Regions from separate parts of the Stenotrophomonas sp. TWI819 genome, predicted to be linked through region 2. Evidence: riboswitches for the same ligand, from Rfam matches in the RefSeq annotation. Region 2 holds a riboswitch; the other holds the start of a gene.

Region 1 (3,409 bases), on a different contig from region 2:
GCGCATTCCACTCGACAAGGGCGTGTGTGGCGCCGCGGCTTCGCAGCGGGTGACCCAGCGCATTGAAGACGTCGATGCGTTCCCCGGTCACATCGCGTGCGACTCGGCCTCGCGCTCGGAACTGGTCGTGCCGCTGGTCCACAACGGCGAGCTGGTCGGCGTGTTCGATCTGGACAGCCCCTCGCTGGCGCGCTTCGATGCCGAGGACCAGGCCGGGCTGGAAGCCATCGCCGCGGTGTTCATCGAGGCATTGGGATGAGTGGCGTCAAGCTGCGCAACATCGGCCCGAAGAGCGCAGCATGGCTGCGCCAGGTCGGTCTGCGTACGCCGGAAGATCTGGTGGCGGTCGGCGCGGTCGGTGCCTTCGTCAAAGTGCGCCGCGCCGGCTTCAAGCCCAGCTTGAACCTGCTCTACTCGCTGGAGGGTGCACTGCAGGACTGCCACTGGCAGGAACTGCCGGAGGCGCGCCGCACCATACTGGTGGCCGAGTATGAAGCGATCATCGCCGACCAGCCGCTGAAGAAGGCGCCGCCCGCCTCCGGCCCGGTCTACGACCGCACCGTGGAGCATCGCGATGATGACGGCGACGAAGCACCGCCGTTCGAGATGGATGACGACAACCGCTGATCCACGCGTACCGACACACCGTCGGTACCCGCGCGCTTCATAGCTGCTGCAGCTCCAGCAGCTCGCCCCACAGCCGCTCATCCTCGCGCTCCACGCGCAGGCGCAGCCGTGTGCCGTGATCAATGCGCAGCGCCCAGCACATCGCCATCGGCAGGCCGCACACCTGCGACAGCACCATCCGCAGCGGACCGCCATGGCTGACGATCAGGGTCGGGACCGGCTCAGGGTCATCCAGCAACCGATGCAGGCCGCGCGCGATGCGCCGCTCGAAATGGCCCCAGCTTTCGCCATGCGGCGGTGGATTGGCATGCGGGTCCAGATGGAAGGCTGACAGCGCAGCCATCGGCAGCGCCTCCAGCGCGAGCCCGTCCCAGTCGCCAAAATCCAGTTCTTCCCATTCCTCATCGGCCTCCACGTCCACCGCGTGGGGCAAGGCCAATGCCTCGGCGGTCAACAGCGCTCGCTGCCGTGGCGAGGACAGCACACGCTGCCAGGACAGCCCGGCGTAGCGCGCGCACAGGGCCTCGGTCGCACCCTCGTGCAGCGGCGGATCGGTGCGGCCATCAAGATGGTCGTCGCGGCTGGTGCTGGCGTGGCGGATCAGATCGAGAATCATGCCGCGCCCCGTCTGCTGCCCGCTGCGGCCGGCCGGTGCGGGTCACGGGCGTCGGTGCCGGGGTGCTGCAACCACGTTGGGGTCATGGAGATCACATCGAAAAAGCGAGGCGCATTCTAACCGGTGCGCTCCATGGGCCCGGCCGATGGCTTAGACTGCGCCCACTTTCAGGTGACCTGGGGCTGCAATGCCGCCAGGTTGAAACGGGAAGCCGGTGACGCGTCGGGCCCTGTGCCACGCCGCCACTCCGGCGCTGCCCCCGCAACGGTAAGCGTGGAAACACCAGGCAATACGCCACTGTGCTCCGGCATGGGAAGGCGCCTGGCACGATGGCACGGCCATCGACCCGCGAGCCCGGAGACCGGCCTGGAAGACGACTGGTTGCGATGCGGCGGGCATGGCGGCGGCAAGCAGGCGCCTGCGTGCGCCCGCCCACCGTCGAACCTCCCTGCAGCGTGATCATCCCCACCCCTTGCCGCGCGGGCGTGCGCGGTGCATGGAGTCATCGATGAAGCTGCAAACCCGCGTTCTTTCCCTGGCCGTTCTGTCGGCCCTGCCCCTGCTGGTCTCCGCACAGGACGACGCCACCGCGCTGGACCAGGTGCTGGTCACCGCCACGCGCACCCCGATCGCCCTGCAAGACAGCATCTCACCGGCGCAGGTGATCGACCGCGCCGAGATCGAGCGCAGCCAGGCACCGTCGCTGCAGGATCTGCTGCGCGGCCGTGCCGGCATCAACCTCAACAACAGCGGCGGCCTGGGCAAGCAGAGCTCGCTGTTCCTGCGCGGCACCAACTCGGCCCACACCCTGGTGCTGGTCGATGGCGTGCGCATCAACACCGGCGACCTCGGCCTGGCGATGATCCAGGACCTGCCGCTGGCGCAGATCGAACGCATCGAAATCGTGCGTGGCCCGCAGTCCAGCCTGTACGGCGCCGATGCGATCGGTGGCGTGATCCAGATCTTCACCCGCCGCAACGCCGGCCAGTTCGCGCCGCACCTGCAGCTTGGTGGCGGCAGCAACGGCCTGCGCGAGGCCAGCGGTGGCTTCGGCGGCAGCGGGGAGCGTGGCTGGTTCGGCACCGACATCGCCTACCAGCACACCGATGGCATCAACGCCTGCCGCGGCGACGCCGCTACCTTCGCTGGCTGCGGTGCCGATGAGCCCGACCGCGACGGCTACCGCAACCTGTCGATGAGCCTGCGCGGCGGCTATGCGCTGGCCGACACGCTGAGCCTGGAAGGCACCGCGCTGCGTGCCGAAGGCGAGAACCACTACGACGGCTATTACAACTACTCCGAGACCCTGCAGCAGGTGCTCGGCGGCAAGGTGCGCTACACGCCGAGCGAGCGTTTCAACCTGACCGTGAACGTCGGCCGCGCCGACAACGAATCGGACAACTACAACGGTGATACCTGGCTGGGCAATGCACAGACCCACCGCGACAGTGCCTCGGTGCAGGCCGACATCGGCATCGCCGATGGCCAGCTGCTGAGCGCCGGCGTGGACTGGAGCCAGGACAACCTCGATGGCAGCAGTGCCGGCTATCTGGTGGACAGCCGCGACAACACCGGCGTGTTCGCGCAGTACCAGGGCCGCTTCGGCGCGCACCACCTGCAGGCCAGCGTGCGCAACGACGACAACGAGCAGTTCGGCAACCACACCACCGGCAGCCTCGGCTGGGGCCTGGAGCTGGGCAGCGGGTTCCGCCTCAACGCCAGCTACGGCACCGCGTTCAAGGCCCCGACCTTCAGCGACCTCTACGATCCGTGGAGCGGCGTGCCGACCCTGGACCCGGAAAAATCCAAGAGCGCGAACATCGGCATCGCCCAGCAGGGTGACGGCTGGCGCTGGGGCCTGGACGTATACGAAACGCGCATCGATGACCTGATCACCTACGACGCAACCACCTTCATGATGTCGCAGGTCGAGAAAGCCCGCATCCGCGGCGCCGAGCTGACCGGTGCGATCACCGTCGCCGGGTTCGACCTCAACGCACAGCTCAGCCACACCGACCCGCGCAACCGCACCGACGGCAGCGCACAGTTCGACAACTGGCTGGCGCGCCGCGCACAGAACACCGCGCGTCTGGACGTCGATCGCCGCTTCGGCGACTTCCGCGCCGGCCTCACCGCCAACGGCGCCGGCAAGCGGTACGACAATGC
Region 2 (3,409 bases):
ATCGGGCACGATCACCGCCGCGCGGCCACCGGGCTTGAGCAGCCGCAGGAACAGGGCAAGGAACAGCAGCTCGGTCTTTTTGGTCTTGACGATCTGCAGCAGGTCCTTGGCGGTGCTCTCATAGTCCAGGCTGCCGGCGAACGGCGGATTGGCCAGGATCAGGCTGTACTGCTCAGCCACCTTGGCATGGCCTTCGCTGAGCGAATCACGGTTTTCAATGCTGGGCTGTTCGATGCCATGCAGCAGCATGTTCATCGCGCCTACGCGCAGCATGGTGCTGTCGAAATCGAAACCGTGGAAGGTGTCCTGGTTGAAGTGGCGTGCAGCCTTCCTGTCCTTGTAGATGGCCTCGCGGTGGTGCTGCTGCAGGTACTCGGCCGCCGCCACCAGAAAACCGGCGGTGCCGCAGGCCGGGTCGCAGATCACGTCATCGGCGGTCGGTGCCATCATCTCCACCATCAGCTTGATGATGTGGCGCGGCGTGCGGAACTGGCCGTTGGTGCCTGCGCTGGCGATCTTGCCGAGCATGTACTCGTACAGGTCGCCCTTGGTATCGCGGTCCTCCATCGGCACGTCGTCGATCATGTCGACTACCTTTGCCAGCAATGCCGGGCTGGGAATGGTGAAACGCGCATCCTTCATATGCCGAGCATAGGCCGACTCGGCGCCATGCCCGCCAAGCGCCTTGATGAACGGAAATACCTCATCGGCGATGACCCGGTACAGCTCGGCCGGATCACCCAACTCCTTGAACTTCGACCAGCGCAGCTTCTGCTGGCGCTTGTTGAAGATGGGGTCTTCGACATCCTTTCTGGTGCGTGCTGCCTGCCTCTCGCGACGCGTCTGTTCTTCATCCAGGCGCTTGATGAACAGCAGGTAGGTCATCTGCTCGATGACCTCCATGGGGTTGGAGATGCCGCCGCTCCAGAATGCGTCCCAAATGCGGTCGATCTGGGATTTGAGGTTGCCTGTGATCATGTCGTACAGCTTTTCCGTTCGATGCTTCGATGAAGATGCCTGGAATGGCGGGGCAGGAGCGCCACCTCATTCTTTTGACGTCTGTTCGTGAGCGATGCGCGCATTGCTTGGCAAGCTCAGGACACCGCTGATAGAAGAACAGAATACGCGGTCGTGCTCCCTGCCGAACAGGGTGACGCGAGCTTCATCCGGCGTGCAACATCGGTCCGATCTACGCAAAAGCCCGGCCTGCCCCGGACACGACCACGCCGGTCTTGATCTGCAGGGGAGCTCCGGACAGGGTTCAATAGACGCCCCCTTGACCATCGCCCGCCTTCGGCCTACCTTGTGCTCGCCGAAGGTATCCATCTCTTCATGCAGATGAATGGATGGATTTAAACGGGAATCCGGTGAAGGCGCATCCCGCGCCCATTCCGGAGCTGCCCCGCAGCGGTGAATGGAAACGACTCCTGCCAACAGCACTGGGCCCCGGCCTGGGAAGCGGCAGGTACTAGGTGGGCGCCTGCGCCCGTGTCCATCAGCCCGAATACCGGCCCCGGCCGGAGGACATGACCGTCCTCCGATTCGACCTGGAACGTCCGCGGGGAGGTTGCCGGGGCCTGCCGCCATGCCGCCTGCCTGGCGCTGCCCCCGTGCGTCCGCTTCACGGCATCCGGTTCGCCCGCGGGGGCGAAGGTCGCTGGCGGGGCGGAACGGGCTGCAAGGCCTCGGACGGCGCGCGGTTCCTTCGTTCCTCAATGCCCCTACGCAATGAGGACACGTTCCAATGACCACTGTTACCAACCTGGGTTTTCCGCGCATCGGCGCCAAGCGCGAACTCAAGCGCGCGCTCGAAGCCTTCTGGTCCGGCGAAAGCACCGCCGCGTCGCTGCAGGACACCGCGGCCGAGCTGCGTGAACGCCACTGGCAGCTGCAGCGCGAGGCCGGCGTGGATGTGCCGCCGAGCAACGACTTCAGCCTGTACGACCAGGTACTGGATGCGGCCTTCCTGTTCGATGCGATCCCGGCCCGCTACCGCGCGCTCGCCGATGCCGAGCCGCTGAGCGGCTACTTCGCGATGGCGCGTGGCCTGCAGCGCGATGGCATCGACCTGCATGCGCTGGAAATGACCAAGTGGTTCGACACCAACTACCACTACCTGGTGCCCGAACTGCATGCTGGCCAAGCCTTCGCGGTGCGCGGCGACAAGCCGCTGGCCGAGTACCGCCAGGCCAAGGCACTGGGGATCGAGACCCGTCCGGTGCTGATCGGCCCGGTGACCTTCCTGCGGCTGTCCAAGACCACCGATGGCAGCAACGCGCTGGACCTGCTCGATGCGCTGCTGCCGGTGTACGTGCAGTTGCTGGGCGAACTCAAGGCCGCCGGCGCGGCGTGGGTGCAGCTGGATGAGCCGCTGCTGGTGCAGGACCTGGACGAGGCCACACGTGCGGCCTTCGAGCATGCCTACGCGGTGCTGTCCCAGGCTGCCCGCCCCAACGTGCTGGTGGCGACGTACTTTGGTGCGCTGGAGGACAACCTCGCCCTTGCCGCCTCGCTGCCGGTCGATGGCCTGCATGTGGATCTGGTCCGTGCGCCGGAACAGCTCGATGCGGTGATCAAGGCGCTGCCGGCCGGTCGCGTGCTGTCGGCCGGCCTGGTCAACGGCCGCAACATCTGGCGCACCCATCTGGACAACGCCCTGGTGCTGGCGCGCTACGCGCACGGCCATGTCGGCAGCGATGCGCTGTGGCTGGCGCCGTCGTGTTCGCTGCTGCATACCCCGGTCGATCTGGACCACGAAAAGAAGCTCGATGACGAACTGCGCAGCTGGCTGGCGTTCTCCAGGCAGAAGCTCGGCGAGCTGCGCGTACTGGCCGACGCGATCGATGCACCCGCGCGTGCCGAAGCACCGCTGGCCCATGCGCGTGCGTGCATCGAGTCGCGCCGTCGTTCGCCGCGCGTGCACAACCCGGCCGTCGCCGCGCGTCTTTCCTCGCTGACCCCGGCCGATGCACAGCGCCACAGCCGCTACCCGCAACGCCACCTCGCCCAGGCCGCCGCGCTGAAGCTGCCGCGTTTTCCGACCACCACGATCGGTTCGTTCCCGCAGACGCTGGAGGTGCGTGAGGCGCGTGCCCGCAACAAGTCCGGCAAGCTCTCCGATGCGGACTACGATGCGTTCCTGGCGACCCAGACCGAGCACTGCGTGCGCGTGCAGGAACAGATTGGACTGGACGTGCTGGTGCACGGCGAGTTCGAGCGCAACGACATGGTGGAGTACTTCGGCGAACAGCTCGATGGCTTTGCCTTCACCAAGAACGGCTGGGTGCAGAGCTACGGCTCGCGCTGCGTGAAGCCGCCGGTGATCTTCGGCGATGTGACCCGTCCGCAGCCGATGACGGTGCGCTGGTCGCAGTACGCGCAGTCGCTCACCCAGCGGCCGATGAAGGGC

What was found. A riboswitch is a leader RNA that binds a small molecule or an ion and turns the genes downstream of it on or off. The one in region 2 is predicted to bind cobalamin.
Region 1: it holds a riboswitch for cobalamin, as region 2 does, so the genes downstream of both, btuB (TonB-dependent vitamin B12 receptor) here and metE (5-methyltetrahydropteroyltriglutamate--homocysteine S-methyltransferase) in region 2, are expected to answer to the same signal.

What each region holds. Positions count from the first base shown of each region.
Region 1 covers NZ_JBDJKY010000002.1:171,076-174,484, reverse strand. Annotated here, with positions in the region: gene ABE463_RS03435 (GAF domain-containing protein) at 1-259, shown strand, start outside; gene ABE463_RS03430 (TfoX/Sxy family protein) at 256-627, shown strand; gene ABE463_RS03425 (histidine phosphatase family protein) at 665-1,243, opposite strand; cobalamin riboswitch at 1,396-1,628, shown strand; gene btuB (TonB-dependent vitamin B12 receptor) at 1,752-3,409, shown strand, end outside.
Region 2 covers NZ_JBDJKY010000019.1:7,883-11,291, reverse strand. Annotated here, with positions in the region: gene ABE463_RS17800 (class I SAM-dependent DNA methyltransferase) at 1-978, opposite strand, end outside; cobalamin riboswitch at 1,300-1,531, shown strand; gene metE (5-methyltetrahydropteroyltriglutamate--homocysteine S-methyltransferase) at 1,745-3,409, shown strand, end outside.